Regions from separate parts of the Pseudoduganella sp. UC29_71 genome, predicted to be linked through region 3. Evidence: predicted binding sites of a transcription regulator. Region 3 holds the regulator's gene; each other region holds the start of a gene.
The links. Region 3 encodes sigma-54, which starts transcription at its own class of promoters, with help from an activator protein. Its sites were predicted from a motif close to TGGCANGNAANCTGCTTT; they were not measured.

Region 1: ACFJI2_RS28915 (TldD/PmbA family protein) is a predicted target of sigma-54. The motif match lies at 5,577-5,594, and genes of this name have one in related genera.
Region 2: pedF (cytochrome c-550 PedF) is a predicted target of sigma-54. The motif match lies at 7,000-7,017, and genes of this name have one in related genera.

The regions. Positions count from the first base shown of each region.
Region 1 covers NZ_CP170549.1:6,469,603-6,480,262, reverse strand. Annotated here, with positions in the region: gene ACFJI2_RS28930 (TldD/PmbA family protein) at 1-703, opposite strand, end outside; gene ACFJI2_RS28925 (TldD/PmbA family protein) at 718-2,355, opposite strand; gene ACFJI2_RS28920 (TldD/PmbA family protein) at 2,547-3,884, opposite strand; gene ACFJI2_RS28915 (TldD/PmbA family protein) at 3,901-5,538, opposite strand; gene ACFJI2_RS28910 (class I SAM-dependent methyltransferase) at 5,825-6,631, shown strand; gene aqpZ (aquaporin Z) at 6,773-7,501, shown strand; gene ACFJI2_RS28900 (hypothetical protein) at 7,508-8,350, shown strand; gene ACFJI2_RS28895 (serine hydrolase) at 8,351-9,961, opposite strand; gene ACFJI2_RS28890 (leukotriene A4 hydrolase C-terminal domain-containing protein) at 9,958-10,455, opposite strand; gene ACFJI2_RS28885 (M1 family aminopeptidase/hydrolase) at 10,403-10,660, opposite strand, start outside.
Region 2 covers NZ_CP170549.1:10,806-21,465, forward strand. Annotated here, with positions in the region: rRNA gene ACFJI2_RS00040 (23S ribosomal RNA) at 1-1,870, shown strand, start outside; rRNA gene rrf (5S ribosomal RNA) at 1,976-2,088, shown strand; gene ACFJI2_RS00050 (esterase-like activity of phytase family protein) at 2,205-4,235, shown strand; gene ACFJI2_RS00055 (DUF445 domain-containing protein) at 4,240-5,514, opposite strand; gene ACFJI2_RS00060 (RtcB family protein) at 5,625-6,875, shown strand; gene pedF (cytochrome c-550 PedF) at 7,059-7,520, shown strand; gene ACFJI2_RS00070 (transporter substrate-binding domain-containing protein) at 7,551-8,372, shown strand; gene ACFJI2_RS00075 (TonB-dependent receptor) at 8,369-10,660, shown strand, end outside.
Region 3 covers NZ_CP170549.1:6,602,362-6,613,021, reverse strand. Annotated here, with positions in the region: gene rapZ (RNase adapter RapZ) at 1-476, shown strand, start outside; gene ACFJI2_RS29565 (enoyl-CoA hydratase/isomerase family protein) at 581-1,657, opposite strand; gene hpf (ribosome hibernation-promoting factor, HPF/YfiA family) at 1,751-2,107, opposite strand; gene ACFJI2_RS29555 (RNA polymerase factor sigma-54) at 2,177-3,667, opposite strand; gene lptB (LPS export ABC transporter ATP-binding protein) at 3,674-4,453, opposite strand; gene lptA (lipopolysaccharide transport periplasmic protein LptA) at 4,456-5,031, opposite strand; gene lptC (LPS export ABC transporter periplasmic protein LptC) at 5,035-5,652, opposite strand; gene ACFJI2_RS29535 (KdsC family phosphatase) at 5,667-6,206, opposite strand; gene ACFJI2_RS29530 (KpsF/GutQ family sugar-phosphate isomerase) at 6,206-7,204, opposite strand; gene ACFJI2_RS29525 (cation:proton antiporter) at 7,314-9,290, shown strand; gene ACFJI2_RS29520 (DUF484 family protein) at 9,401-10,543, opposite strand; gene ACFJI2_RS29515 (MOSC domain-containing protein) at 10,548-10,660, opposite strand, start outside.

The DNA of each region.
Region 1 (10,660 bases), 130 kb from region 3:
AGGTGGCATCCGGTTCCAGTATCACCGTGTAGCGGCCCGGTTCCAGCGCCTTGGCGTCCACCGAGCGCGCCGCCTTTTCGATGGCGATGGCCGACGCTTCGCGCGCGTCGAACTTGCCGGCGTCGTTGGCGTAGCGCTTGGCCCAGCCGGAGCCGCGTCCGTCTTCGGTGCGGGTGGTGACGGTGAATCCGAGGCTGGTCAGTTCCTGGTAGCCGAACACGCCGTTCGAGTTGGCGTGCGCCTGGAACGAGGTGTTATCGTCGAAGAAGCCGGCCGCCTTCAGGTTGGCCTTGCGCGCCGCCTCGATGCTGCGGAACGCCACTTCGGCGCGGTACTCGGGGTCGATGGCGGCGGTGTTCTTGTGCCAGGTAGGCGTGGCCTTGTACTGCTGCGCCTTCACGTTGGGCATGAACTCCGGATTCTCAGGCGCCAGGCGCGCCACGTCTTCGGCGCGGCGCACGGCCTTTTCCAGCGACTTGTCGTCAAACTCGTTGATGGTGGCGGTGCCCACGCGCTTGCCGAAGGAGACGGTGACGTTGAGCTGCGTGTCCTCGGCCAGGCCGGCGGTGGACACGGCGTTGTTGGCATAGCGGATATTGCCTTCGCGCTCGCCGCTCAGGTTGACGCGGCATCCATCGGCCTTCGAGAAGGCGATGGTCTTTTCGCAGATGCGCTTGGCTTCTTCCTGGGTCAAAAATTTCATCTTGCGCTAGCTCCTTAGCCGATCTTGCGGGCGGTGTTAATGACGTTCACGCCGTTGAAGCGCGTGGTGCTCGAACCGTGCGACACGGCGCTCACCTGGGAAGGCTGGCCCTTGCCGTCGAAGAAGGAGCCGCCCATGCGCCAGTCGCGCTCGTCGCACATGGCCGAGCAGGCGTTCCAGAATTCCTGGGTGTTGGACTGGTAGGCCACGTCTTCCAGCGGCTGGGTGATCTTGCCGTCCTTGATCTCGTAGAACAGCTGGCCGCCGAACTGGAAGTTGTAGCGCTGCTGGTCGATGGAGAAGGAACCGCGTCCTGCGATGTAGATGCCCTTCTTCACATCCCTCACCAGTTCGTCCGGCGTGAGGCGCTTCTTGCCCGGCTGGAGCGACACGTTGGGCATGCGCTGGAACTGCACGCTGCTCCAGCTGTCCGCATAGGAGCAGCCGTGCGACTCTTTTTCACCGATGATGTGGGCCTGGTCGCGCGTGGCCTGGTAGTTCACCAGCACGCCGTCCTTGATGATGTCCCAGCGCTTGCACTGCACGCCTTCGTCGTCGTAGCCCACGGTGGCCAGCGCGCCCGGCGCGGTCTTGTCGGCCACGAAGTTGACGATGTCGGAGCCGTACTTGAATTTCTTCGACTGCCATTTGTCCAGCGTGGCGAAGCTGGTGCCGGCGTAGTTGGCCTCGTAGCCCAGCACGCGGTCCAGCTCCGTGGCGTGGCCGACCGATTCGTGGATGGTCAGGAACAGGTGCTCGGGGCTGAGCACCAGGTCGTACTTGCCCGGCTCCACGGTCTTGGCGCTGAGTTTTTCGCGCGCTTGCTTGCCGGCCGCGCGGGCGTCCTCGATCAGGTCGTAGCCGTCTTTGTACAAGGTGGTCACCCCGCCCGGCGCGCGGATCTTGTGCTCCGGTTTGGCGTCGAAGAATTCATAGCCCATGACGGCCGGAGAGGACAGGCCCTGGCGCGTGCGGAACTTGCCGCTGGCCTTGTCCACGGCGGTGGCGGTGAACGGCGACCAGAGGCGGTGCACGTCCTGGTCGATGTAGGAGCCGTCGGTGGAAGCGAAGTACTTCTGCTGGTTTACCTGGAACAGCGTGGACTGCATGAAGCTGGCACCCGCGTCCATGCCGGCCTTGTTGGCGGCGATCAGCATCTCGGCCTTGTCCTTGATGGGCACTGCGCGCCAGTCCTTCCTGAACGGGGTGGCCCAGGCCACTTCGCCCATGCCCTTGACGGGCGCCAGCTGCACCGGCGCGCTTTGCAGGCGCGCGTTGGCCTTGGCGATGGCCACCGCCTGGCGCGCGGCTTCGGCCACCGCGTCCAGCGTCATCACGTTGGTGGAGACGAAGCCGTAGGCGCCGTTGGCCAGCACGCGCACGCCCACGCCGCTCGATTCGGTGTTGACGATGTTCTCCACGTTCAGGTCGCGTGTGGTGATGAACTGGTTCAGGTAGCGGCCGATGCGCACGTCGCAGTAGCTGGCGCCGGCCTTGGTGGCGGCATTCATGGCGGCGTCGGCCAGCGACTTCTTGAACTGCACCGCCATGGGGTTAAGCAGCTCTTCGGCCGCGATCGCGTTGCCGAAGACAGGCACCAGCAGGGTGCCGCCGGTGATGGCACCCACCTTTAAAAATGTACGTCGTTCCACTTTTTCTCCTCACTGGGGGTTAGCGCCTGGGCGAGCGCCCTGCCTGACCCGCCATACATTGTCACTTTGCGCGCGTCTCGTGGACGCTTTGGCGGGTTACGGCTTCGCCTAACCCGCCCTACGTTGTTGCATTGCTCGCGTCGGGTGGGTGCGTAGGGCGGGTTAGCGCGCAGCGCGTAACCCGCCGAGTCTTATACCGCGTCCGACAGGGACGTGAAGTTGAAGTCGCGCACCTTCATCGCCGGGATCAGCAGCTTGTACGGCGACTCGTCGCCGCCCAGTATCACCGGCTTGCCCACTTCTTCAATATTGTTCAGCATCGTCACCGGGCTTTCGTTGAAGCGGAAGTTCTTGATCGGGTGCTTGATCTTGCCGTTCTCGATGTAGAAGGTGCCGTCGCGCGTAAGGCCGGTCAGCAGCAGCGATTGCGGGTCCACCATGCGGATGTACCAGGTGCGCGTGACCAGCACGCCCTTCTTGGTGTTGGCGATCAGCTCGGCCGTTTCCTTGTCGGTGCCGGCCATGATGAAGTTGCCCGGCGTGCCGACCGCGCGCTTGCCCTGCTTCTGCGCCCAGAAGCGCGAGTAGTCCAGCGCGGCGACCTTGCCGTTCTTGACGATGTCCATGCGCTCGCGCGCCAGGAAGCTGCCGCTGTCCCACGGCGTGACGGCGATGTCCTTGTCCCACGGGTCGGACCAGATGTTGACCTGCTCGTCGAACAGCTTGTCGCCCAGGCGGTTGGCGCCGCCCTTCTTGGACAGGAAGCTGCGGCCTTCGTCCGCGCTGCGCGCGTCCAGCGCACCGAACATATAAGCCAGCAGGTCGGAGGTGGCGGCTGGTTCCAGGATCACCGTGTAGCGGCCCGGCTCCAGCGCCTTGGCGTCCACCGAGCGCAGCGCCTTTTCGATGGCCACGTCGGACGCTTCCCTCGCATCGAACTTGCTCACGTCGCCCGCGTCGCGCCGCACCCAGCCCGAACCGCGGCCGTCTTCGGTGCGCACCGTCAGCGTGAAGTTCACGCCGGTTTCTTCCTGGTGGCCGAACACGCCGTTCGAGTTGGCCACCGCTTCGAAGGAGGTGCTGTCGGTGAAGAAGCCCGCCGCCTGCAGCTTGTTCTTGCGGCTGTTCTCGATGCTGTAAGCCGCCACCTGCGCGCGGAAGTCGGGGTCGATGGCCGCCGTGTTCTTGCTGTAGGTGTTGCTGGCCTTGTAGTCCTGCTTGCTCACCGCAGGCATGAATTCCGGATTGTCCGGCGCCAGGCGCGCCAGGTCTTCAGCGCGGCGTACGGCCTTTTCCAGCGACTTGTCGTCGAACTCGTTGATGCTGGCCACGCCCTGCTTCTTGCCGAAGGCAACGGCCACGGTCAGCTGGCTGTCCTCCACCAGGCCGGCGGTGGACACGGCGTTGCGCGCATAGCGGATGTTGCCGGTGCGGCTGCCGTTTACGCGCACTTCGCATTCGTCGCCCTTGGACAGCGACAGCACTTTGTCGCAAATGCGCTTGGTTTCTTCCTGACTCAAAATCTTCATGTCGTTAATCCTGTCCTCAGCCGATCTTGCGGGCGGTGTTGATCACGTTGATGCCGTTGAAGCGCGTGGTGCTCGAACCGTGCGAGACGATGGACACCTGCGATGGCTGGCCCTTGCCGTCGAAGAAGGAGCCGCCCATGCGCCAGTCGCGCTCGTCGCACATGGCGCTGCACGCGTTCCAGAATTCCTGGGTGTTGGACTGGTAGGCCACGTCCTCCAGCGGACGGGTGATCTTGCCGTCCTTGATCTCGTAGAACAGCTGGCCGCCGAACTGGAAGTTGTAGCGCTGCTGGTCGATCGAGAAGGAGCCGTCGCCGACGATGTAGATGCCCTTCTTCACGTCCTTGATCATGTCGTCCGGCGTCAGGCGCTTCTTGCCCGCTTCCAGCGATACATTGGGCATGCGCTGGAACTGCACGCTGCTCCAGCTGTCCGCGTACGAGCAGCCGTGCGATTCCTTCTCGCCGATGATGTGGGCCTGGTCGCGCGTGGCCTGGTAGTTCACCAGCACGCCGTTGCGGATGATGTCCCAGCGCTTGCACTTCACGCCTTCGTCGTCGTAGCCGACCGCGCCCAGCGAACCCGGGGTGGTCTTGTCGGCCACGATATTGACCAGGTCCGAGCCGTACTTGAACTTCTTCGACTGCCATTTGTCCAGCGTGGCGAAGCTGGTGCCGGCGTAGTTGGCCTCGTAGCCGAGCACGCGGTCCAGCTCCGTCGGATGGCCCACGGATTCATGGATGGTGAGCCACATGTGTTCGGGGCTGAGCACCAGGTCGTACTTGCCCGGCTCCACCGACTTGGCGGTCAGCTTGGCCTTGGCCTGCTTGCCGGCGTTGCGCGCGTCCTCGATCAGGTCGTAGGAGTTGCGGTACAGGGTGGTGACGCCGCCAGCGGCCTGGAACTTGTCTTCCTTGCGCGCGTCCAGGTATTCATAGCCCATGCCGACCGGGGACGACAGGCCGGAACGCGAGCGGAACTTGCCGGTGCCCTTGTCCACGGCGGTGGCGAAGAACGGCACCCACAGGCGGTGCACGTCCTGGTCGATATAGGAGCCGTCGGTGGAGGCGAAGTACTTCTGCTGGTTCACCTGGAACAGCAAGGACTGCATGAAGCTGGCGCCGGCGTCCAGGCCGGCCTTGTTGCCGGCGATGAGCAGCTCGGCCTTTTCCTTGATCGGCACGGCGCGCCAGTCCTTCTTGTACGGCGTGGCCCAGGACACGGTGCCCGCGCCCACCACCGGCGCCAGTTGCAGCGGCGCGCTTTGCAGTTTGGCGTTGGCCTTGGCGATGGCCACGGCCTGGCGCGCGGCGCCCGCCACGCCGTCCGGCGACACGTCGTTGGTGGCGGCGAAGCCGTAGGCGCCGTGGGCGATGACGCGCACGCCGACGCCGGCCGATTCGGTATTGGTGATGTTCTCCACGTTCAGGTCGCGCGTGGTGAGGAACTGGTTCAGGTAGCGGCCGATGCGCACGTCGCAGTAGCTGGCGCCGGCTTGGGTGGCCGCCGTCATGGCCGTGTCGGCCAGCGATTTCTTGAAGGCGGTGTCCGCCGGCTTGAGCAGCTCTTCGGCCGCGATCGCCCTGCCGTAGGCGGGCAGCAGCATCGTGCCCAGGGCCAAACCACTGATATTGAGGAATGCACGTCGTTCCATAATCTCTCCAAAAGAACCTTCGCCGGAAAGCACACCATGACGCAAGTTTTGTGCCATTGCAAATATTGTGTGGTCGGCTGTGACATTGCTGCGGCCGGGCTGCACCGCGGCTTGCCGATCGCAAGCGGACGGTGTCCGAAGTGTCCGCGCGAGTGTCCGGGCGGTGTCCGGGCAGTGTCCGGCACCGCAGCGGCGGACACTGTCAAATCCGCTTGACCCGGCACCCGAGTTCCCCGATGATCGGCGCAGGCGACCGCCACGCGTCGTCAACAACCTGGAGACATGCATGAAGAAACTGATACTCGGCGCCGTGATCGCCTGCGGCCTGGCCGGCCCCGCCCTGGCGGACGACGCCCTGAAAGCGGCCATCGCCAATCCCGCGCGCACGCCGGCCAACGTGGCGCGCGACCCGGCCCGCCATCCTTACGAGACGCTCACCTTCTTCGGCATCAAGCCGACCATGACGGTGGTGGAGCTGTCGCCGGGCGGCGGCTGGTACACCGAGATCCTCGGCCCCTACCTGCGCAAGGACGGCAAGCTGATTGCCGCCGGCAGCACGCCCGGCTCGGCCAACGAGAACGTGCGCAAGGCCGCGGCCCGTTTCCAGGAAAAGCTCAACGCCGTGCCGGCCTCGTACGACAAGGTGGTGCTGGGCGCCTTCGAGCCGAACAACAACGTGTTCAGCTACGCGCCGAAAGGCAGCGCCGACATGGTGCTCACCTTCCGCAACATCCACAACTGGATCGGCAACGGCGACGCCAGCCTGAAGGCGCTGTTCGCCAGCGTGTATGACACGCTGAAGCCGGGCGGCGTGTTCGGCGTGGTGGAGCACCGCCTGCCGGCCAGCGTGAAGCAGGACGACAAGGCCAGCTCCGGCTACGTGCATGAAGCCTATGTGATCAAGCTGGCCGAGAGCGCGGGCTTCAAGCTGGCCGCGAAGTCCGAAGTCAACGCCAACCCCAAGGACAAGGCCGACCATGAAGGCGGCGTGTGGGCGCTGCCGCCGACCTACACCAACAAGGACAAGGACCGCGCCAAGTACGAAGCCATCGGCGAGAGCGACCGCATGACGCTCAAGTTCGTCAAGCCTTAAGCCCCAGGCCCGGCGCCGGCCTGCAGCGCGCCGGCAGCCCGCTTACAGCCCGCCGCCGCGCGGCGGCGGGCGATCCAAGGATGGACATTTCGCGCCCCCCGGTATAAATTGTTAATTCGTTAAATTTACTAAGGGGGGTACATGAAATCATATGGCGCGGAATTTGTCGGCACCTTCTGGCTGGTGCTGGGCGGCTGCGGCAGCGCGGTGCTGGCAGCGGCGTTTCCCGGCGTCGGCATCGGCCTGCTGGGCGTATCGCTGGCTTTCGGCCTGACCGTGCTGACGATGGCGTACGCCATCGGCCACATTTCGGGTTGCCACCTGAATCCTGCGGTATCGATCGGCCTGTGGGCCGGCGGCCGCTTCCCCGCCAGCAAGCTGCTGCCCTACATCGTGGCGCAGGTGCTGGGCGGGATCGCCGCCGGCGGCGTGCTGTACCTGATCGCCAGCGGCAAGGCTGGCTTCAGCCTGGCCGGCGGCCTGGCGTCGAACGGCTACGGCGAGCATTCGCCGGGCGGCTATTCGCTGACCGCCGCGCTGGTCACTGAAGTGGTGATGACGATGATGTTCCTGATCGTGATCCTGGGCGCCACCGACCGCCGCGCGCCGGCCGGCTTCGCGCCGCTGCCTATCGGGCTGGCGCTGACCCTGATCCACCTGATCAGCATCCCCGTCACCAACACCTCCGTCAATCCGGCGCGCAGCACCGGCGTGGCCGTGTACGTGGGCGACTGGGCGGTGGGCCAGTTGTGGCTGTTCTGGCTGGCCCCTATCGTCGGCGCCGTGCTGGGCGCGCTGGTGTACCGCTTGATCGCACAGGACGAAGCGGCCGCCGTGCCGGAAACCGTCGCGCCGGTCAAGGCGGCCTAAGGTTCCATGCCGCCGCTACGGCTGCTGGCAGGCCTGCTGCTGCCTTTGCTGGCGGCGGCGCTGCCTGCACCGGCTGCGGCGCGGCAAAGCGCCGCCGCGCCGCAGCGCTTTGTACTGCCGGCCGTATCGGCCAGCGCACGCGAGCATGCCGCCTACTTCCCTCGCCTGCTGCGCCTTGCGCTGGACAAGACCGTCGCCACCGACGGCCCCTACGAGCTGGCCTACTACGGCAACGAGCTGACCAGCTTGCGGCGCAATATTGAACTCAAAAACAATGGCGTGATCAACGTGATGTGGGACGGCGCCAACCGCCAGCGCGAAGCCGAACTGCTGCCGGTGCGCATTTCCCTGATCAAGGAGTTGAACGACTACCGCGTGTTCCTGATCCGCAGCGAAGACGCGGCCCGCTTCGCCGCGGTGCGCACGCTGGACGAGCTGCGCAAGCTGAAGGCCGGCGCCGGCGCGAACTGGCCGTCGGCCGACGTGCTGCGCTTCAATGGCTTGCCGGTGGAGACTTCCGGCGGCTACGAATACCTGTTCCCCATGCTGCGCGTGAAACGCTTCGACTACATGCCGCGCGGCGCGCAGGAGGCATGGGCGGAGATGGAGCTGCACCAGGGCGAAGGCCTGCAAGTGGAGAGCACCATTTTCCTGCACTACCGCGTGCCCTTCTATTTCTTCGTCAGCCGCAGCCGGCCGGAGCTGGCGGCGCGCATCGAACGCGGACTGCGCATGGCGCAGAAGGATGGCAGCTTTGAGCGGCTGTTCAACAGCATCCCCGCCTTCCAGCGCGGGATGGCGGAGATCGCGGCGCGCAAGCGCCGCGTGTTCGAGTTGCGGTTGCCCTGACTACTTCTTCGGCGGAGGAACCGGCGTCAGGTTCAGGTCCTGGAAGTCGTAGCTGAAGTCGGTCTCGGCCGACACCGGCTTCATCTTCATGCGCTCGATGCTGCCGTCCGGATTCAGCGCGAAGCTGACGTAGGCGTCGGCGTTGAAGTTGCGCTGGCGCCAGCGCACGATGAAGGTGTCGTGCTGGAAGTGCTCCAGGTCGCCCACCAGGTCCGGCGTTTTCACGAAGCGCATCACCTGCTTCTGGCCCTCGCGCTTGATGGTCACCAGGCCGTACCACGGGTCCTGGTATTCGCCTTCGTATGCCGCCAGCGCCAGCGAGGGCGACGACTTGGCCGCGCGCGCGGACGAGGCCTTGCCCACCTTGGCCAGTTCTTCCTTGTGCTTGGCCTGCTCGTCAGCCGCCACGATGCCGATCCAGTCGGTGGCCGGCGCGTTCATGTACTGGTCCAGCAGGCGCCATTGCAGCGCGGCCATCGAACCGCTGTTTTCGGCGTTGGTCAGGATGGCGATGCCCAGTTTCTCTTCCGGCACCATCAGCACGCGCGAGTAGAAGCCTTGCAGCGCGCCGCCGTGCAGGGCGATCTTGCGGCCACGGTAGTCGCGCAGCTGGAAGCCCAGGCCGTAGGCGGCGAAGTTGGGCCTGGTGGCGGCCAGCGGCGGCTTCGGCTCGCTGATCTTCATCGGCGTCTGCGCGGTCCACATTTCGCGCAGCTGTTTTTCGCTCACCAGTTGCTTGCCGTCCGGCGTCTTGCCGCCGCCCAGCAGCATATTCATCCAGCGCGCGATGTCTTCGGCGCTGGTGTTGATGCCGACCGCGCCGATGGCGTTCTCCACCGGCATGGGCTTGACCACGGTGGTGGTTTCGCCGACCTTGCTGTGCGGGGCCGAATAATCGGCCGTCTTCAGCATGTCCGCCACGCTGGTGGTGGTGCCGTCCATGCCCAGCGGCGCCAGGATGCGCTCGCGCACCGCCTCGCTCCATGGCTTGCCGGCCTTGTCGGCGATGATCTTGCCGGCCACGATGTAGAGCAGGTTGTCGTAGGCGTAGCTGTTGCGGAAGCTGGTGGCGGGCTTGATGTAGCGCAGGCGGTCGATGATTTCGTCGCTGGTGAAGGTGGAAGTGGGCCACCACATCAAATCGCCCGCGCCCAGGCCCAGGCCGCTGCGGTGGGTCAGCAGGTCGCGCACGGTCATGGAGCCGGTGACGTAGGAGTCATACATCTGGAAACCCGGCAGGTGCCTGGTGACGGGGTCGTCCCATTGCAGCTTGCCTTCGTCCACCAGCATGGCCAGCGCGGCCGCCGTGAAGGCCTTGGAATTGGACGCCACCTCGAACAGCGTGCGGCCCGTGACCGGCGCCGGGTCGCCCAGCTTGCGCACGCCGTAGCCCTTGGCGGCGATGACCTTGCCGTCCTTGACGATGGCGATGGCGATGCCCGGCACGTCGAACGTTTTCAGGACACGGTTCACGTCCGCGTCCAGGTCGAAGGCGGCCTGCGTGGACGCTGCGGAAGCGGCAGGGGCCGGGACCGGCGTCGCATCCGCCCACGCGGCAGTGCTGAAGGCCAGCAGCAGCGCGGCGGCCAGTTTGGTGCTCACTGCTGTCATTTTTTCTCCTGCAGCTTGTTGACGGCTTTCTGGGTATCCGGGTGATAGCGAGGACGGGCTTCCTTGTACAGCGCCAGCGCCCAGTCGCGGTCGGCCGGGTTCTTCAGCAGCGCGGTGTACAGCGGCAGCACGAACTTCTTGCGGCCGACGCTCATCAGGAAGCTTTTCAGCGGCGCGCGCACGTCGTAGCCGGCCTTCACGGAAGCCAGGTAGAAGCGGAACGCCACTTCGTTGTTGCCGGTCCTGGCCAGGCCGAACGCCTGGTCCAGTTCCTTCAGCTGGGCCGCCGTGGCCTTGCCGTCGATGTCGTTCAGGAAGTGCATCCACTCGATGGCGATCCAGTTCTTGGTGGCCAGGCTGGCGGTGGGCAGTTCGCCGCTCAGCCAGGCGTCGCGCTGCGCATCCAGTCCAGCCAGGCGCGGCGACGTGACGCGCTTGGCGCTAGCCGGCACGCCGGCGCCGTACAGCCACTCGTCCAGTTCGGCCTGGGTCATCACCTCGGGATGCTGGGCCAGCAGGTTTTTTCTGCAGGTAGCTCACGAACTGCTCGGTGGTGGCCGACTGGAAGGCGTGCTGGTCGAACCAGCCGCGCAGGAAGGGATCGAACACGGCGCGGCCGGCGCGCTGCTCCAGCGTGTGCAACAGCCAGGCGCCCTTCGGATAGGCCAGGCCCTCGTCGGTGTAGGTGGCGCTGCCGGT
Region 2 (10,660 bases), 330 kb from region 3:
GATTGGCTAAGTGGAAAACGAAGTGGGAAGGCTAAAACAGTCAGGATGTTGGCTTAGAAGCAGCCATCATTTAAAGAAAGCGTAATAGCTCACTGATCGAGTCGTCCTGCGCGGAAGATGTAACGGGGCTAAGCCAGTCACCGAAGCTGCGGATATGCGTAAGCATATGGTAGGAGAGCGTTCTGTAAGCCTGCGAAGGTGTCTTGTAAAGGATGCTGGAGGTATCAGAAGTGCGAATGCTGACATGAGTAGCGATAATGGGGGTGAAAAGCCCCCACGCCGTAAGCCCAAGGTTTCCTGTTCAACGTTCATCGGAGCAGGGTGAGTCGGCCCCTAAGGCGAGGCAGAGATGCGTAGCTGATGGGAAGCAGGTTAATATTCCTGCACCGTCGTATGATGCGATGGGGGGACGGATCGCGGAAGGTTGTCTGACTGTTGGAATAGTCAGTTTCTGCTTCATAGAAGGCACTTAGGCAAATCCGGGTGCGTAATTCAAGGGAGCGGGACGAGCGGACTTGTCCGCGTAGCAATCGGAAGTGGTTCCAAGAAAAGCCTCTAAGCTTCAGTCATACGAGACCGTACCGCAAACCGACACAGGTGGGCGAGATGAGTATTCTAAGGCGCTTGAGAGAACTCGGGAGAAGGAACTCGGCAAATTGGTACCGTAACTTCGGGAAAAGGTACGCCCCGGTAGCTTGGCTGATTTACTTCAGTAGGGCGAAAGGGTTGCAATAAACTGGTGGCTGCGACTGTTTAATAAAAACACAGCACTCTGCAAACACGAAAGTGGACGTATAGGGTGTGACGCCTGCCCGGTGCTGGAAGATTAAATGATGGGGTGCAAGCTCTTGATTGAAGTCCCAGTAAACGGCGGCCGTAACTATAACGGTCCTAAGGTAGCGAAATTCCTTGTCGGGTAAGTTCCGACCTGCACGAATGGCGTAACGATGGCCACACTGTCTCCTCCCGAGACTCAGCGAAGTTGAAGTGTTTGTGATGATGCAATCTACCCGCGGCTAGACGGAAAGACCCCATGAACCTTTACTGTAGCTTTGCATTGGACTTTGAACCAATCTGTGTAGGATAGGTGGGAGGCTTTGAAGCGGGGACGCCAGTTCCCGTGGAGCCAACCTTGAAATACCACCCTGGTTTGTTTGAGGTTCTAACCTTGGTCCGTGATCCGGATCGGGGACAGTGCATGGTAGGCAGTTTGACTGGGGCGGTCTCCTCCTAAAGTGTAACGGAGGAGTTCGAAGGTACGCTAGGTACGGTCGGACATCGTGCTAATAGTGCAATGGCATAAGCGTGCTTAACTGCGAGACCGACAAGTCGAGCAGGTACGAAAGTAGGACATAGTGATCCGGTGGTTCTGTATGGAAGGGCCATCGCTCAACGGATAAAAGGTACTCTGGGGATAACAGGCTGATTCCTCCCAAGAGTTCATATCGACGGGGGAGTTTGGCACCTCGATGTCGGCTCATCACATCCTGGGGCTGTAGCCGGTCCCAAGGGTATGGCTGTTCGCCATTTAAAGTGGTACGTGAGCTGGGTTTAAAACGTCGTGAGACAGTTTGGTCCCTATCTGCCGTGGGCGTTGGAAATTTGAAGGGGGCTGCTCCTAGTACGAGAGGACCGGAGTGGACGAACCTCTGGTGTACCGGTTGTCACGCCAGTGGCATTGCCGGGTAGCTAAGTTCGGAAGAGATAACCGCTGAAAGCATCTAAGCGGGAAACTTGCCTTGAGATGAGATTTCCCGGAGCTTTAAGCTCCTTGAAGGGTCGTTCGAGACCAGGACGTTGATAGGCTGGGTGTGGAAGTGCAGTAATGCATTAAGCTAACCAGTACTAATTGCCCGTAAGGCTTGTCCCTATAACCTTGACGGTTATATCGCATTTGCCTGTGTTTGAATTACTACCCAATTTACTTCTTCCAGATTGCAGCTGCGTGCCATAGCACGCAGCGTACAAGTCAAAGCCTGATGACCATAGCAAATCGGTCCCACCCCTTCCCATCCCGAACAGGACCGTGAAACGATTTTGCGCCGATGATAGTGCTGCAACCAGTGTGAAAGTAGGTTATCGTCAGGCTAGTTATAAAGAAAAAGCCCACCAGTGATCTGGTGGGCTTTTTTGTTTTGCAGCGTCATAAGGTTGTCATAACTGCTCAGTAGACTGCGCCTTTTCAATCAGAAGAGGTCCGCAGCATGAAGCTCCCCCAACTCTCCCTGTTGTCCCTGGCTGTTGCCGTCGCGCTGAGCGCCTGCGGCAGCAGCGACGATACACCGGCTGTTGTAGCGCCGGCCAAGCCGCAGATCAGCGGCGTGTTCCTGGACGGCGCAGTTGAAGGCCTGGACTATGTGGCCGGCACCGCCGCCAAGGCCAGCACCGGTCCGAAAGGCGAATTCACTTGCACCACGGGCGACACCGTGAGCTTCAGCATCGGCGGCATCGCGCTGGGTAGCGCCGCCTGCGCTGCCACCATCACGCCGCTGCAGCTGGCCGGCGCCACCGACGTGGGCGACCTGAAAGTGGTGAACCGCCTGCTGGCCTTGCAGCTGCTCGATGAGGATAGCGATCCGCAGAACGGCATCAAGATCACTGCCGACGTAAAGACCGCGCTGGCCGCCAAGAGTGCCGACTTTACCCTGGCCGCCGCTGCCTTCAATACCGCAATGAGCGCCAACCTGTCCGCCGCCGGCGTAAAATACGCCGCACGCAGCGTGGACGACGAGCGCCGCGCCCTCGTACGCGAGCACTTTGAGGACACGATGGCATCCAAGCTCGGCACGCCGGTCAGCCAAGCCTACACGCAGGGCGACGTGAGTGTGGCCGTCACCCGCTACCAGGTACAGGCAGACCCTAAATACTACATTCCATACGAAGGCAGTAACGCCAAGGTGAAGGAGGACTTCCCGCTCGGCTTCCTGCCATCATTCGGCTCCTCGCTGGCCTTCAAGGGCACCAACGCCAACGGCGAGCTGGAATTCTACGGCCTGACCGACCGCGGTCCGAACGGCGACGGTCCCGACGTGCCGGCGCTGACCGGCAGCGGTACCATGGGCGCCAAGATTTTCCCGTCGCCCAGCTTCACGCCATCGATCGGCATCGTCACCGTTGGCAAAAACGGCGCCGTGCTGACATCCGTACAGCCCATCAAGGCGTCCGCCACGGCCAACGCCACCGGCTTGCCGCTGCCTGCCGGGACGCTGGGCAACTCTGCCGAGATCCCCGTCATGGATGCGATGAAGTTCGATGCCAACGGCAAGGCCGTGTTCAACGCCAATGGCCTGGACAGCGAAGCGGTAGTGCTGGATAAGAAGCGCAGTGCCTTGTGGGTGGCCGACGAATACGGTCCCTTCATCGTGAAAATCGACCCGGCCACCGGCATCATCCAGAACAAATACGCCGCGGGCAGCGGCCTGCCGGCCATCTTCGGCAAGCGCCGCGCCAACCGCGGCATCGAAGGCATGGCGCTCGACACCACGACCGACAAGCTGCACACCTTCCTGCAAAGCCCTCTCTCCGACGGCAGCGCGCCGTACACGGTCACCGGCAAGAACGAGCAGGTGGAGCGCTTTGCGCGCTTTACGCGCTGGGTGGAATTCGATCCGGCCACCGGCACCACGTCGAAGATGTACGCCTATCCGCTGAACGGCGCCGACTACCAGGACGGCCGCACCGGCAACGCCAAGCTGGGCGATGTGGTCGCACTGGGCAACGGCAAGTTCATCGTCATCGAGCAGGGCGCGGCGCCAAGCGGCAAAGTGTTCAACAAGCTGATGCTGGTGGAGATCGCCAACGCGACCGACATCAACGCGGCCGCCTTCAACGCCGCCAGCTCCGACCTGGAGAAGAGTTCGATGGGCGGCGTGGCGGTGAACGGCGCGGACTGGTCGAAGGTCGTCGCGCTGAAGAAGACCGTGCTGCTGGATTTGAACGCGATCGGCTGGCTGGCTGAAAAAGCGGAAGGCTTGACCATCGTCGACGGCAACACGCTGGCACTGGCGAACGACAACGACTTCGGCCTGAAGACCAGGATCTTCACGCCGGACGGCGTGGCGGTGGCCGACGCCGATGTCACGAAGTGCAATGTGGATGCGAACGGCGCCATCATCACCAGCACCAGCGCAGGCTGCAACGCCGCCAACACTATCCGCGTGGCGCGCGGCGACGACCGCGAGCGCCCCAGCCGCCTGTGGCTGATCAAGTTCGGCAAGGCGCTCACGGCCTACTAAACCGTCATTGCAGGCGCGCCAGGCCGATCAGGTGCGAGGACAGGAATAGCAGCAGGCCAATGCATCCGCCAACGATGGTCCCGTTGATGCGGATGTACTGCAAGTCCTTGCCGATGTTCAGTTCGATCTGGCGCGACATGTCCTCGGTGTCCCACTTCTTCACCGTGTCGCTGATGTGGCGGGTGAGGAAGTCGGCGAAGTCCGGCGCCATGGCGCGTGCCGCATCTTCCATGTGCCGGCTGAGCGACTCGCGCAAGCCTGCGTTGCGGCCCAGTTCCTCGCCCAGCCATTTGCTCATCGCCGCCACGCGCTGGTGCAGCTCCGATTCTTCCGCCATCAGATCCTGCCGCATCCAGTTGCGCAAGCCGTTCCAGATCTCCGCCAGATAGGCGTTCACCGCTTCGCCATCGCGGATGTAGCGTTTGATTTCCTCCGCGCGCTCGTGGAAGGAGGGATCGTCGCGCAGGCGCACGATGAACTCGGCGATCATGCGGTCCAGCCGCCGGCGCAGCTTGTGCGAACGGTCTTCCGCCACTTCCAGCAGCAGCGTGTTGAGCGCTTCCGTCACCCAGTCCGCGCCTTTCTCGCCTAGCCACGCCGTCGGCAGCACCTTCTCCATCGCCGCGTGCTCGCGCTTGAGCCACTGGATGATGCTGTTGGCGATCAGCTCCTGGTTTTCCGGCGCGCGCAGATGCAGCAGTGCCGCGTCGATCACATCGTCCAGCACCTCCTGGTGGCGGCCGTCCCTGGTCAGCGCGTCGAGCACAGTGGCCAGGGAGCGCGACAGATCGAGCTTGCCCAGCATGGCGTGAAAGGCATCTTTCAGGAAGCGCTGGATGCGTGCGTCTTCCGCCATATCCAGCACCCCTGCTGCAAGCCGCACCACGTAAGCGCCGAGAATGCGGTCGTTGGCCGGCTCGGCCAGCCAGGTGCCCAGCTTGGCGATGGGATCGTGCTTGCGGATCAGCTCCACCAGCGACGCCGGATCGAGAAACTTCTCCTGCACGAAGCGCGCCAGGTTGTCCGCGATGCGGTCCTTGTTGTTGGGGATGATGTTGGTGTGCGCGGCGATGAGCGGGATCGGCACCCGGCGGAACAGCGCCACTACGGCAAACCAGTCGGCCAGCGCACCCACCATCGCCGCTTCCGACACCGCCTTTACGCAATCGACCGCGAAGCTGCGCGGCAGGAAAGCGGTGACGATAAAGACCAAGGCCGCGCAGGCCAGGAACAGCAGGGCGGTGCGCTTGGACTTTTGCAGTTCAAGTTCCTTGTTCATTCCATCCTCCCGGGTTGGCTCTACTGTAGCAGCAAGCCGGGCTTGGCCGCGCCCGCGTTAAGGCAGCGTCGTTTGCAATGCAGGGGAAACCGGATTAAATTGGACAAATCATGAAGAACAACAGTGACGAGAACAACAGTTACGCATTGCTGGGCAACCGGGATGGCAGCCCGGTGAAGATGTGGACTGGCGGCGTACCGGTGGAGGCGCTGGCCAAAGCCCAGCTGGCCAATACGGCGAAGATGCCGTTTATCTACAAGCACATCGCGGTGATGCCGGATGTACATCTCGGGAAGGGCTCGACCATAGGCAGCGTGATCCCGACACTGGGCGCCATCATTCCGGCGGCGGTGGGCGTGGACATCGGCTGCGGCATGATGGCGGCCAAGACCACGCTGAACGCGCGCGACCTGCCGGACAACCTGGGGCCGCTGCGCAGCGCAATCGAGCGCGCCATCCCGCACGGCATGACGCCGAAGACGCGCGGCTACAAGGGCCGCGACGAGGGTTCCTGGCATAACCCGCCCTCGGCGGTGGACGCCGCGTGGTCGCAGCTGAAGGATGAATTCGACGTCATCTGCCAGAAGACGCCCCGGCTCAGAAAGACCAACAACCACTACCATATGGGTACGCTGGGGACCGGCAACCACTTCGTGGAAGTGTGCCTGGACGAGCAGGGGGCGGTGTGGTTCATGCTGCACTCGGGCTCGCGCGGCGTGGGCAATGCCATTGGCACGCACTTCATCGAAGTGGCGCAGCAGGACATGCGCACCCACATCGCCAACCTGCCGGACAAGGACCTTGCGTATCTGAACGAAGGCACGCAACACTACGACGATTACGTGGAAGCCGTGGGCTGGGCGCAGAAGTTCGCGCGCATGAACCGCGAGGTGATGATGCAGAACCTGATCGCTGCGGTGCGCAAGGTGATCGCCAAGCCTTTCGAGACGCATGTGGAAGCCGTCAATTGCCACCACAACTACGTGCAGAAGGAGCGCCACTTCGGCAAGGAGGTGCTGGTGACACGCAAGGGCGCGGTGTCGGCGCGCGAAGGTGAGCTGGGCATCATTCCCGGCTCCATGGGCGCCAAGAGCTTCATCGTGCGCGGCAAGGGCAACCCGGAGAGCTTCAATAGCTGCAGCCACGGCGCTGGCCGCACCATGAGCCGCAACGAGGCCAAGCGCCGCTACACGCTGGAGGACCAGGTGCGCGCCACGCAGGGCGTTGAGTGCCGCAAGGACGCCGCAGTGATCGACGAGATCCCGATGGCCTACAAGGACATTGACGCGGTGATGCACGCCCAGCGCGACCTGGTGGAAGTGGTGCACACGCTGAAGCAGGTCGTCTGCGTCAAGGGTTGACGATGGCGGACCTGAGGCACTGCGCCTGCACCATCTCGCATGCTGAGTGAACAGGTGTTGCACGCGGTGGCACACCTGTTCCAAACTGGCACACCGTGCCGGGTGCCCATGAGGTAAAACCGCGTGGCACGCCAATTGCTCCTAGTGGATCAGCAGCTATTCACAACTACAGGAGACAGCATCATGAAACGCGCACTCACCCTCTGCCTCGCGGCGGCAGCCCTGATCACTTCCCTCGGCGCCCAGGCACACGGCGCAGTCACGCCGCAGGCGGTCGACACTACCGGACTCACGCCGCTGGGCGACAAATGGCGTGACGAGAATCCCTACAAGGGCAACAAGCTGGCGCTCAAGATCGGCTCGTCCGCCTACAACCAGAACTGCGCCCGCTGCCACGGACTGGAGGCGGTATCGGGCGGCATCGCGCCCGACCTGCGCCTGCTGGACCGCGACTGCGCCACCGTCAAGAACGCCGCCAAGAAGGCCGCCTGCTACAAGGACGTGGATGCCTATTACCTGAGCTCCATCCGCGCCGGCAAGGTGCGCAATGGCGCGGTCTACATGCCGCCGTTCGAAGGCATCTTCAACCAGGAAGCCATGTGGGCCATCAAGACCTATCTGGAAACGCGCCGCGAAACCAACTAACCAACTATTCAACTAATGCCGGGGGATGCCATGTCCTGTTTTTACCGCAAGGCCGCTGCGGCGCTGGCGCTCGCCGGCGCCGCCATGCTGCCGGCCAAGGCCGACTGGAACAAGCTGCAGCAAACGGGCGCGCTGAAGGTGGCGGTGTACAACGAGTTCGCGCCGTTTTCCGACCATGGCGCGGGCATCGACATCGATCTGGCGGAAGCGCTGGCGAAGAAGCTCAAGCTCAGGCTCACGCTGCTGCCGTTCCCGGCCGGCGAGAACCTGGGCGACGACCTGCGCAACATGGTGTGGAAGGGTCATTATCTTGGTTACGGACCGGCGGACGTGCTGCTGCACGTGCCGGTGGACACGCGGCTGATGGCGGAAAACGACAAGGTGCGGATCTTCGCGCCTTATCACGTGGAGGCCGTGCGCCTGGTGCGCAGCGCGCAAGCCATACCGGCGTTCGACAGCATTGATGCGCTGGCCGGCAAGCGCGTGGGAGTGGAGCAGATATCGATCGCCGCCATGGTGCTGCTGGGCGAAGGCAATGGCCGCTTCCGCGACGACGTGCGCATCTTTCCCACTGCCGCCGCTGCACTGCAGGAGCTGAAGGCGGGCCGGCTGGATGCCGTGCTGGCCAACCGCTCCGAGATCGAGGCCGTGTTCCAGGGCGATCCCGCCTTCCCGCTCGAGCAGGCGACATTCCAGCGCCTGCCGCGCAATGGCTGGGCCGTGGGCATGGCGGTGCGCAAGGATGACGAGGACGTGGCGCGCCTGCTGCAGGCGGCAGTGAACGAGATGCGCGCCAGCGGCGAACTGCAGGCCATTTTCGCGAAGCACGGCGTGCACATGGTGCAGCCATGAGCCATGGCAGCACGATCCGCAGCGCTGCCCTGCGCGGCGCGGCAGCGGCCCGCCGCACGCAGCTGGCGCTGGCCGTCGCGGCGCTGGGGCATGGCGCAGGACTGTCGGGCGCTTATGCTTCGCCGATGGCCAGCGTGGAAATCGTCGGCATGGCGCCGCTGCCGGGGCTGGGCGTGGAACGCAAGACGCTGCCGTACGCGGTGCAAACCGCGTCCGACGCCGTGCTGTCGCGGGCCGATGGCGGCAACCTGAGCGAACTGCTGGCGCGCAGCTTCGCCGGCATCAACGTGAACGAAATTTCCGGCAGCCCTTTCCAGAACGACCTGACCTACCGGGGCTACCGCGCTTCGCCGGTGCTGGGGACGGGGCAAGGCATTTCCGTCTACCTGGACGGCGTGCGCGTCAACGAGCCCTTTGGCGACGTGGTCAACTGGGACATGCTGCCGGAGGCGGCGATCGGTAGCGTGCTGCTGGCGCCCGGCTCGAATCCCTTGTACGGCTTGAACACGCTGGGTGGCGCCCTGGCGCTCAATACCCGTTCCGGCGCCAGCGATCCAGGCTTTTCGGGCACGGTCAGCGGCGGCAGCCACCGCCAGCGCCGCGCCGACCTGGCGTACGGTGCCGCGCGCGACGGCTGGCACGTGTTCACCGCGGCCACCTTGTTCAGCGACGGCGGCTGGCGGGCGCATTCGGACGGCCGGTTGGGCAATCTCTTCGTCAAGCTGGGCCGCGTGCAGCGCGATACCGAGTGGCAGCTCACCATGCTGGCCGGGCAGAGCCGCCTGGTGGGCAACGGGCTGCTGCCCGACGAGCTGTACGAGGACGACCGCCGCGCCGTCTACACCTGGCCGGACGAAACGCGCAACCGGCTGCGCCAGGCGCAGCTGAGCGCAACGCACCGCCTCACGCCGGACATGCAACTGACTGCCGCCGCTTACCTGCGCAACAGCCGGCGCGACACCGTGAACGGCGATGTCAGCGACACCTACGCGGACTACGTGGAGGCGTGCGCCGAAGGTTTCCGCACCAGCGGACTGCCCCACGAACCCGACGAGTGTCCGTACACGCGGGCGCAGGGCGCAGCCCTGCATACCGCCTCGCTGAACACCACCAGCACGCGCCAGCGCAGCCAGGGCTTCAGCGTGCAATGGTCTGCCCATCTGCCGCGCTATCAACTGATGGCCGGCTTGTCGCATGACCGCAGCAAGGTGGCATTCGCACAGTACGAGCGCGAAGCCGGCTTTGACGCCATGCGCGGCGTACTGGCCGACGATGACAGCGAGCGCGAGCTCGATGCCGCCGTGGATGGCCGCGCGCGCAACAGCAGTGCCTACGCCAGCGGCACCTGGACCGCCATGCCGGGCACGTGGATTACAGCGTCCGCCCGTTATGGTCAAGCGCGCGTGGCCAGCACCATCAGCAACGCTGGCGTGGCCCAGCCGCGCGAGGCCTTCAGCTACCGCAAATTCAACCCTGCGCTTGGCATCGCGCATGAGCTTGCACCCGGCTGGACCGTGTTCGCCAACGCCGCGCAGAGCAACCGCGTGCCGACCGTGATCGAACTCGGTTGCGCCGATCCAGAGCAGCCGTGCCGCCTGCCGGTCGGGCTGCAGTCCGACCCCTATCTGAAGCAGGTGGTGTCGCGCACCGTGGAGGCGGGCACGCGCTGGCAGGCCGGCCGCGATTCGGTCACGGCTACCATCTACCGCACCAGCAACCGGGACGACATCCTGTTCCGCAGCGCGGGGCTGACCCAGCACGGCTATTTTTCCAATTTCCCGCGCACCCGCCACCAGGGGCTGGATCTGAGCGCCACTGCGGAGCGCGGTCCGTTTGCCGCGCGCTTCAGCTACAGCTGGCTCGATGCCGTGTATGCCGCCGACGGTTCGCTGTTCACCGGGACGCGCAATGTGGCGGTGGCGCCAGGCACCCGTATCGCCGGCTTGCCCAGGCATAGCGCCAAGCTGGCGCTGGACTGGAAGGCGGGCAATGGACTGACGCTGGGCGCCGAGTTGCGCGCGTTCTCCAGCCAGGGCACGCAGGGCAATGAGGACGGCCTGGCTGCCGACCTGGAAGCAGGGCAGGCACCGCAGCGCGCGGATTTGCGCACGCGCGGCTATGCCTTGCTGGCGCTGCGGCTCAGCTACAAGCCGCAGCGGGACTGGGAGGTATTTGCACGCGTGAACAACGTGGCCAACCGCCGGTATGAAACCTTCGGCGCCATCGGGGCGGACATGTTCCCGGGCGGGCAGCTGGCCAGTCCGCACGGCGCCGGCGGCGAGGCGGAA
Region 3 (10,660 bases):
GCGAGCGGCTGTCGGCCATCGAGCAGCTGGGCCACGTGATCGATACGTCGGAACTGAGCGCCAACAAGCTGCGTGCCTGGATCAAGGATCTGGTGCAGAGCGAAAACGCGCCGCTGACGCTGTTCTTTGAATCGTTTGCCTTCAAGGTGGGCGTGCCGCTGGATGCGGACTTTGTGTTTGATGTGCGCGCGATCCCGAACCCGTATTACGACCTGGCGCTGCGTCCGATGACGGGCCGCGATGCGCCGGTGATCGCCTTTCTGGATGCGCAGCCGAGCGCGGACGAGATGTTCAAGGACATCCGCGATTTCGTGGCCAAGTGGCTGCCGTCGTTCAAGACCGATAACCGCAGCTACCTGACGGTGGCGGTGGGTTGCACGGGCGGCCAGCACCGCTCGGTGTATATGGCCGAGCGCCTGGCGCGGCATTTCCACCCGACCGAACAGGTTGTCCTGCGCCACCGCGAGCAGTCGTGATCGGCGGGTTACGGCGTTCGCCTAACCCGCCCTACGGTTCGACGGTTTCGACGGTTCGACGGTTCACGTAGGGCGGGTTAGCGCGGGACGCGCGTAACCCACCATCACAGGTGCCGCAGCGGATGCGCGTGCGCCGGCCACGGCGGCGCGAAGAACGCCGCCACCATCTCCGGCGTCACCTCCTCCAGCGTCCCTGGCGACCAATTCGGCGCATTGTCCTTATCGATCACCAGCGCGCGCACGCCTTCCAGCACTTCCCCATGTTCGAAATTGCGCCGCACCAGGTTGCGCTCCATGCGCAGGCAGTCCGCCACGTCCAGCGCGGCGCCGCGCCTCAACAGCTCCAGCGTCACGCACATCATCAGCGGCGAGCGCGTCTGCATGGCCTGCAGCGCCTTCTGCGCAAACACATTCTCGTCACCGGCCAGCGAGGCCATGATGTCCGCCACGCTGTCCAGCGCGAAATGGCGCTCGATGGTGGCGCGCTCGGTCTCCAGCACGCCGGGGCCGGCCCGGAACCGCGCGCTATAGGCTTCAATCGCGTCGCGCAGCTCGCCGCCCGGCACCGCCTCCAGCAAGTCGCGCAGCGCTTCCCAGGCATCGGTCGGCACGTAGTGGTCCGCCAGGCCGACGTAGAGCGCGTCCGCCGCGCCCACGGTCAGGCCGGTCAGGCCCAGGTAGCGCCCCAGGCTGCCGGGCGCGTGCGACAGGAAATGGCTCCCGCCCACGTCCGGGAACAGGCCGATGTTTACTTCCGGCATGGCCATCTTGGTGCGGTCCGTCACAATGCGCACGCCGCAGCCGGGGCCGCCCTGCGAGATGCCCATGCCGCCGCCCATCACCACGCCGTCCATTAATGCGATATACGGTTTAGCGTAATAGTGGATCAGGTGGTTGAGCGCGTATTCTTCGGTGAAGAAATCCTCCAGCAGCGCGCTGCCGCCCTGCGGCGTGGCCGTGCCCACTTCGTGGAAGAAGCGGATGTCGCCGCCGGCGCACAGTGCTTTTTCGCTGCTGCTGCGGATCACCACGGCGGCTACGGCGCTGTCGTTGCGCCAGGCCATCAGTGCGGCCGTCAGGCTGCGCACCATGCCGAGGGAGAGGGAATTGAGCGCCTTGGGGCGGTCGAGGGTGATGAAGCCGGTGCCGTTGGCAACCGTGGTCAGGACGTGCTCGCTCATGCTGGATGTCTCTATGATTGTTAGAGCTCCATTTTAGCGCGGGCGCAAAAAAGGGCGCCAGATGCGCCCTTTGTTGGAGTGCCGGTGACCGTATTATGCGGTGGCGGCGGGTTCGTAAGTGTCGGGGAGGTGTTTGATGGCCGCGTGGCCATGCTCCTGCACTTTCGACTTGTATTTCATGACTTGGCGGTCCAGTTTGTCGACCAGCGTATCGATGGCAGCGTACAGGTCTTGCGACAGGCTTTCCACGTACACGGTCTTGCCGGACATTCGCAGATTGATCTCCGCTTTCTGCCTTTTCTCTTTCTCGGTGAGGTTATCTACAGTCAGGATGACAGCAATATCAATAACTTGATCGAAGTGGCGTTTGACCCGTTCCAGCTTGTTCTGCACGTATTCACGGATGGCGGGGGTCACTTCGAGATGATGTCCACTGATGGTGAGATTCATACACACTCCTAAAGATAAGGGCTCGTACGCTGTCGAATGTTATTGGAGCGCAGGGGAACCCAAGTAAAACTACAAAGCTTTACGCAGACTTACCGGAGGGATTTTCAAGGCTTCGCGATATTTGGCAACAGTCCGTCGCGCAATTACCATGCCCTGTTCACCCAGCATGTCCGCAATCTTACTGTCGGATAAAGGATTTTTCGGGTCTTCAGCTCCTGTCAATTGCACAATCAGCGCCCGTATCGCCGTCGAGGATGCTTCTCCTCCTGCTTCGGTGGCGACGTGACTGCCAAAGAAATATTTCAACTCAAACATCCCATGCGGAGTCAGCATGTATTTCTGAGTTGTTACGCGAGAAATAGTGCTCTCGTGTAGTCCCAGTGTATCAGCAATTTCACGCAACACAAGGGGTCTCATGGCAACCGCGCCATGGCTGAAAAAGTTCTTTTGTCTTTCTACTATCGCTTGTGCGACGCGCAGTATCGTGTCGAAACGCTGGCGCATATTCTTGATCAGCCACTTCGCTTCCTGCAGCTGCGCACCCATCGCGGTTTCGCCTTTGCCCTGCTTGAGCATGTTGGCGTACAGCGCGTTCACGCGCAGGCGCGGCATCACGTCGTTGTTCAGCGTGACCTGCCAGCCATTGCGCGCCTTCTTCACGATCACGTCCGGCACCACGTAGTCGGACACGTCGGAAGCGAACTCGGCGCCCGGATGCGGATTGCACTGGCGGATCACCGCCTGCGCTTCGCGCAAGTCTTCGTCGTCGCAATCGAGGGCTTTTTTCAGCTTGTTGAACTCGCGCTGCGCGAACCAGGCCAGGTGCTTTTCCACGATGCAGACAGCCATGCGGCGCGTCACCAAGGGCACGCCGGGCATGCGCTTGATCTGCAGCGCCAGGCACTCGGAGGCGCTGCGCGCGCCCACGCCGATGGGGTCGAAACTTTGCAGCAGGGTCAGCGCCGTCTGCAGTTCTTCCAGCTCCACGTCCGCCTCTTGCGGCAGGCGCGCGTGGATTTCCTCCAGCGGCTCTTCCAGGTAGCCGTTCTCGTCCAGCGCGTCGATGATCAGTTCCATCAGCACGCGGTCGCGCGGCTCCTGCACGGTCACGCGCATCTGCTCCATCAGGTGTTCGCGCAAGGTGCAGTGGCTCGCTTCGAGCTGCGGGCGCGCATCGTCGTCGTCCGGCGCCTTGCTGCGGCCGGCGTCGCTCCAGTCGGTGTCGGCTTCGGCGCCGCTGGCGCTGTCGCCTTCGCCGGTGGCGCCCTCGAAGGGATCGCCCTCGGCGGCCGGGGCGCTGTCCTGCGCGGGCGCGCCGACCTCGGCCGGAGAAGCGTCCGCGCCGTTAGGCTGGGTCTGGTTGATGGCGCCGTCGCTCAGCAGGCGCAGCGAGCGGTCCAGCGGGTCGTCCAGCCGCTCCAGCAAGGGGTTCTCGCCCAGCAGCTGTTCCAGTTCCTGGTGCAGCTCCAGCGTGGACAACTGCAGCAACCGGATCGATTGCTGCAGCTGCGGCGTCAGCGCCAGGTGCTGAGAGGTGCGGAGTTGCAGTGACTGTTTCATGGCGTCTTACATGCGGAAGTGTTCGCCCAGGTAGACGCGCCGCACCGATTCGTCGGCGATGATGTCGTCCGGACGGCCGGACGCCAGCACGCTGCCCTGGTTGATGATATAGGCGCGGTCGCAGATGCCCAGCGTCTCGCGCACGTTGTGGTCGGTAATCAGCACGCCGATGCCGCGCTCCTTGAGGAAGCGCACGATGCGCTGGATCTCGATCACGGCGATCGGGTCCACGCCGGCGAACGGCTCGTCCAGCAGCACGAAGCGCGGATTGGTGGCCAGCGCGCGCGCGATCTCCACCCGGCGGCGCTCGCCGCCCGACAGCGACAGCGCCTGGTTCTCGCGCAGCTTCTCGATCTGCAGGTCGGCCAGCAGGCGGTCCAGGCGTTCGTCGATCTCGGCCTTGCTCAGCGTTTTGCCGTTGACCTTCTGGATCTCCAGCACGGCGCGGATGTTCTCCTCCACCGTCAGCTTGCGGAACACCGACGCTTCCTGCGGCAGGTAGGACAGGCCCAGCGTGGCGCGCTGGTGTATCGGCATGCTGGACACGTCCACGCCGGCGATATCGATGCTGCCCGCGTCGGACGGCACCAGGCCCACGATCATGTAGAAGGAGGTGGTCTTGCCGGCGCCGTTAGGCCCCAGCAGGCCCACCACTTCGCCGCATTCGACCTGCAGCGACACGTCGTGCACCACCTGGCGCTTGCCGTAGGTTTTCTGCAGGCCGCGCACCACCAGGGTGCTGGTGCAGCCGTCCATGTTCTGCGTTATCTGCGTTGCTTCGGCCATCGTCATTTCCCCGCTGGCGGTTGCTGCGCCGGCGCGTCCGGCGGCGGGCGCTTGGTGGACGGCTGGATCACCATGGTGCCGCGGCCGCCGCCCGGCTTGCTCTCGCCGGTCGCGCTGTTTTTCACGCTGAAGAATTCCTTGCGGCTGTCGTAATAGATGAACTCGCCCTGCACTTCGTCGCTGGGCTTGCTGCCTTCCAGGCGGCGCACCTTGGCCTTGTTGAACAGCTTGACCAGCTCGATCTTGCCGTCGTACTCGATGCGTTCGGCTTCGCCCTCGACCCACTGGTCGCCCTCGCCGTCGCGCTTCTGGCGGAAGGTGGCCGGCGTGCCGGGCACGCTGGTCAGGGTGACGTACTGGTAGCCTTCCGGGTCCTGCGTGACCACCGCTTTCGATGACTTCATCAGCAGCGTGCCGCGCGTGAGGATCACGTTGCCGGTAAAGGTGCGGATCTGCTTCACGTCGTCCACGTCCACCTGGTCGAACTTGATTTCGGTGGGCTTGTAGGAGTCGGCCTTTTCAGCCTGGGCCAGCCCGGCTGCGCACAGCAGCAGGGCCGAGATCAGAATTTTTTTCATCGTTTATCCATTTTCTTGTTTGGTCTTGGCGGGCGCGTTTCGGGGCGGATACACGATCGTGCCGCGGCCCAGCAACTGCACCTGGCGCGTGGCGTTGTTGGCCTTCATGCCGGTGCCGGTCGCCGTGGCGCCGCCCTGCACGATCTGCACCGGCTGGTCGGTTTGCATGCGGTCCTCGTCCGGGTAGACGGTGAGCGCCTGCGTCGTCATCTGCATCGCCGGGCTCTTGCCCTGCGCCGCGCGGTCTATCTTCACGTTGCCCTTCAACTGCACGCGCGTGTTGTTCTCGTCCACGCGCGCGCGCTCCGCCGTCATGTCCATCGGCGGATGGGTGCTGCTCAAATTGCGCACCACCGGCTTGTCGATCTCGGACGCGTCGTCGATCGGGCGGTGCACCAGCTTGTCGCCGGCCACGATGTAGCTCGGCTTGCCGTCCTTGGTCATGCGCACCACGCTGAAGCGCTCGATGATGTAATCCGGCTCGTTCAGGCGCTTGTCGGCCAGCATCTCTTCTTCGCCGCGGTTCAGCAGCTGCACCAGCCAGAACGTGCCGCACGCAACGAAGACCCCGATCACCAGGGTCATGCTCAAGCGCCAGCGGTGCGCGGTTCGTTTACGCATAACTATGTACTTTCTCAGACCAGGAACTGGGCCATGACCTTATCGTAATTGCCGGTCGCGCGCAGCACGAATTCGCATACTTCGCGCACCGCGCCGCGCCCGCCGTGGGCGTCGGTCACGTGGTGTACGCGGCTGAGCACGTCGGCGCGGCCGTTCGGCACGCCCACCGCGAAGCCCACGCGCTTGAGGATCACCAGGTCCACCACGTCGTCGCCGATGAAGCACACTTCCTCGGCCGACAGGCCGGTCTTGGCCAGCAGCTCGTTGAACGGGGTCAGCTTGTCGTGGCCGCCCTGGTGCACGAATTCGATGCCCAGGTCGCGCGCGCGCGCCGTCACCTGCGGCGAACGGCGCGCGCTGATAATGGCGGTGAGGATGCCCGCTTCCTGCAGCAGCTTGATGCCCAGGCCGTCCTGCACGTTGAAGGTCTTCATCATTTCGCCGTCCGGGCCGTAGTGCAGGCTGCCGTCGGTGAGCACGCCGTCCACGTCGAAAATCACCAGCTTGACCCTGGCCGCGCGCGCCACATTTTCCAGATTGTAGGCCTTGTTCATCAGATCACCTTGGCGCGCGTCAGGTCGTGGATGTGCAGGGCGCCGGCCAGCTTGCCGTCGGCATCCACCACCAGCATCTGGTTGATGCGGAACTGCTCCATGATGGCCACCGCGTCCACAGCCAGCTTATCAGGCGAAATGCTGCGCGGGTTGGCATGCATCACATCGCGGATGATTACCTTGCTGAAGTCCTGCACTTTTTCGATCATGCGGCGCAGGTCGCCGTCGGTGAACACGCCGACCGGGCGGTTGTCGGCGTCGACCACGGCCGTCATGCCCATGCCCTTCTGCGTGATTTCCAGCAGCGCGTCCGGCAGGCGGGTGTCCAGGCCGACCGAGGGAATGGCGTCGCCGCTGCGCATCACGTCGCGCACGTGGGTCAGCAGGCGGCGGCCCAGGGCGCCGCCCGGGTGCGAGCGGGCGAAGTCTTCTTCCTTGAAGCCGCGCAGGTCCAGCAGCGCCACGGCCAGCGCGTCGCCCAGCGCCAGCGTGACGGTGGTGCTGGCGGTGGGCGCCAGGTTCATCGGGCAGGCTTCCTTGGCCACCGACACGTCCAGGTGCACGTCGGCCAGCTTGGCCAGGCTGGAGCCGGGCTTGCCGGTCATGGAAATCAGCGTGCTGCCCATGCGCTTGACCACCGGCAGGATGGCCATCAGCTCCGAACTCTCGCCGGAATAGGAAATGGCGATGAAGGCGTCTTCGGCCGTCACCATGCCCAGGTCGCCGTGCGCGGCTTCGGCCGGATGCACGAACAGGGCCGGCGTGCCGGTCGAGGCCAGGGTGGCGGCGATCTTGCGCGCGATATGGCCGGATTTGCCGATGCCGGACACCACAACGCGGCCTTTGCAGTTGAGCAACAGCGCCACGGCCTTGCCGACGCTGTCGTCGGTGGCCAGGCGCGCGTGCATGGCGGTAATGGCGTCCGCCTCGATCTGCAGGGTTTCTCGGGCCAGCGCCAGTGCGCGTTCGGCCGTGTTGTTGTCAAAAGCTTTCAGCATGGGATTTCCATCGGTTACACTCATGCCGGAAGTATAGCCGAATTGCGAAAGCAAAAAACTTGCCAGTCCCAACAAACAACGGGATGGGCCACCCAAATGGAAGCGCCGCATGTTTTCACCGCTTGAACTGACCCTTTTGCTGCTGGGCAGCGCCGTGCTGGGCGTGGTGGCGTTCCGCATGATGCATCTGCCGCCCATGCTGGGCTACCTGGCGGTGGGCATCATCATCGGCCCGCACGCGCTGGGGCTGGCCGAGCAGAGCGAAGCGAGCCATATCCTGGCCGAGTTCGGCGTGGTGTTCCTGATGTTCTCCATCGGCCTGGAATTCTCGCTGCCCAAGCTGATGGCCATGCGCAGCATCGTGTTCGGGCTGGGCATGGCGCAGGTGGTGGCCACCATCATCGCCACCATGGGGCTGGGCTGGCTGCTGGCCACGCAGGTGCCCGGCCTGCACATCGGCTGGCAAGCCTCGTTCGCGCTGGGCGGCGCGCTGGCCATGTCGTCCACCGCCATTGTGGTGAAAATGCTCACCGAGCGGCTGGAGCTGGAAAGCGAGCACGGCCGCAAGATCATCGGCATCCTGCTGTTCCAGGACCTGGCCGTGGTGCCGCTGCTGATCCTCATCCCTTCCCTGTCCAAGAATCCGGACGACCTGCTCGAAACGCTGGCCTGGGCAGCCGGCAAGGCGGCCATCGTGCTGGTGCTGCTGCTGTTCGTGGGCCAGAAGCTGGTGCGCGGCTGGTTCACCATCGTGGTCAAGCGCCGCTCGCAGGAACTGTTCATGCTGAACCTGCTGCTGATCACCCTGGGCGCGGCCTGGATCACCGAGAAGGCCGGGCTGTCGATGGCGCTGGGCGCCTTCGTGGCCGGCATGCTGATCTCGGAAACCGAATACAAGCACCAGGTGGAAGAAGACATCAAGCCCTTCCGCGACGTGCTGCTGGGGCTGTTCTTCATCAACGTCGGCATGCTGCTCAACCTGCGCCTGGTCATCGAGCACTGGTGGCTGGTGCTGGTGCTGCTGGCCGGGCCGGTGCTGCTCAAGTTTGCGCTCATCGCCGGGCTGGCCAAGCTGTTCGGCTCGTCCGACGGCGTGTCCATGCGCACCGGCCTGGCGCTGGCGCAGGCCGGCGAATTCGGCTTCGTGCTGCTCAACCTGGCCGGCGGCATGGCGCTGATGGACCCGTTCATCATCCAGGTGGTGCTGGCGTCCATGGTGCTGTCGATGCTGCTGGCGCCGTTCATCATCGCCAAGTCCGACCAGCTGGTGATGAAGGTGTCCAGCAATGAATGGATGATGCAGTCGCTGGCACTGACCAAGATCGCCACACGCACCATGAGCACGCAGAAGCACGTGATCGTGGCCGGCTTCGGGCGCAGCGGCCAGAGCCTGGCCACCCTGCTCAGCGAAGAGGACATCGCCTACCACGCGCTGGACCTGGACCCGGAACGGGTGCAGGAAGCGCAGACGGCGGGCGCCAACGTGTCCTACGGCGACGCCGGGCGGCGCGAAAGCCTGGTGGCGGCCGGCATCTACCGCGCCAGCGCCGTGGTGATCACCTACGCCAGCACGCCCTCGGCGCTGCGCGTGCTGCACCTGGTGCACGAGCTGGCGCCGGCGCTGCCGGTGATCGTGCGCAGCCACGACGACACCGACCTCGACCGCCTGAAAGCGGCCGGCGCGGCCGAAGTGGTGCCGGAACTGATGGAAGGCAGCCTGATGCTCGCCTCGCACGCGCTGGTGATGCTGGGCGTGCCGCTGCGGCGCGTGGTGCACCGCGTGCAGGCCGCGCGCGAGGCGCGCTACGCCTCGCTGCGCGGCTGGTTCCACGGCGCCAGCGACGCCGGCGGCGACGACGAGATGCTGCGCCTGCACTCGGTCACGCTGGGCGAGGACGCCAGCTGCGTGGGCAAGACGCTGGCCGAACTGGAAGTGGAAACGGCGGGCGCCGAAGTGGCCTCGATCCGGCGCGGCAAAGGCGGCGTGGAGGTGGCGCCCGCCACGGTGCTCGAAGCCGGCGACGTGGTCGTGCTGCGCGGCGCCGCCGACGCCGTCGCCCGCGCCGAAAACCAGCTCCTCGCCTGAACCTTGAACCTTGGCCTGAACCAAAGTCTGCTTCACAAGCAAGCTGAGCCGCATTCGGGGTCTGACCCCGAATGCGGCTCTGTCCGGCTGCGGGCGGCGGGCGGAGGCGCTTAGGCGCCGGGGCGGTAGGTGATGACGCGGTTGCGGCCGCTGTCCTTGGCTTGATAGAGCGCGGAGTCGGCCTGGGCGATCAGCTCGTTGGCCGAGGTTTCGGGGGTGACGCTGGGGTCGCTGCGGTCCAGGCAGGCCACGCCGATCGAGGCGGTGATGGAGACGCGCACGCTGGGCGACACGTCTATCATGCTGGCGGCGATGCCGGCGCGGATGCGCTCGGCCACGAAGGCGGCGCTGTCCAGGTCGGCATTGATCAGCAGGACTACGAATTCTTCGCCGCCAAAGCGCGCCAGCGCGTCCGACAGCCGCAGCTCGGCCTTGATGCGCTGCGCCACTTCGCGCAACACTTCGTCGCCGCCCTGGTGGCCCACCGTGTCGTTGACCCGCTTGAAGTGGTCGATGTCGATGTACATGAAGGAGATGTCGTAGGCCTGGCGCCGCGCGCGCGAAATCTCTTCCAGCAGGCGCCGGTCCATATAGCGCCGGTTGTAGACGCCGGTCAGCGAGTCGGTCAGCCCGATGTATTTGAGCATCTCGTTGGAGATCACATTCTCCAGGCAGATGGCGATGATGGAGGCCATGTGCTCGATGAAGTCGGTGCCCAGGCTGGGCGTGAAGCGCGTGGGGTCCACGCTGCCCAGGTTCAGGCTGCCGATAATGCGCTTGTTGCGCAGCAGCGGCACCAGCGCCACGCTTTGCAGCCCGTCCGGCGGACGCGGGAAGGCGTGGCCGTGCTTGAAGGCGTCGTACATGCCGAGCAGCGGACGCGGCGTGGGCGAATAGGCGTTGCGGCGGCCCAGGTCGAAGCCCAGGCTGTCCACGTCTTCCACAAAAATCAGGTCCGGGAACTCGGTGAAGTTCACGCCCAGCTTGCCCATCACGGTGTGGATGTCGCCGCCTTCGTCGATCAGGGTCAGGGTCACCGCTTCCAGTTCCGAAATGATGGGCAGCGTGCGGAAGATGGTGCCGACCAGTTCGGGAAAGGTGGAGGCGCTGACGATTTCCAGGTCGAAGGCCTGGTGCCGCATCATGATGTTGTGGTTGCGCTCGGCCTGTTCCAGCAGATAGGCCATGCGCGTGCGCAGCGCCTGGTTTTCCGCCTCCAGGTTGTGCGCGTCGGGCTTTTTGATGGGCATCATGGCATCAGAACGCCAGGTTGACGGCGATTTCCTGGCCCACGCGCAGTTCCTGGCCTTCGCCTTCGATCAGGATGCTGTTCATGCCGAAGCACAGCGCGCCCTCCACTTCGGGCTTGG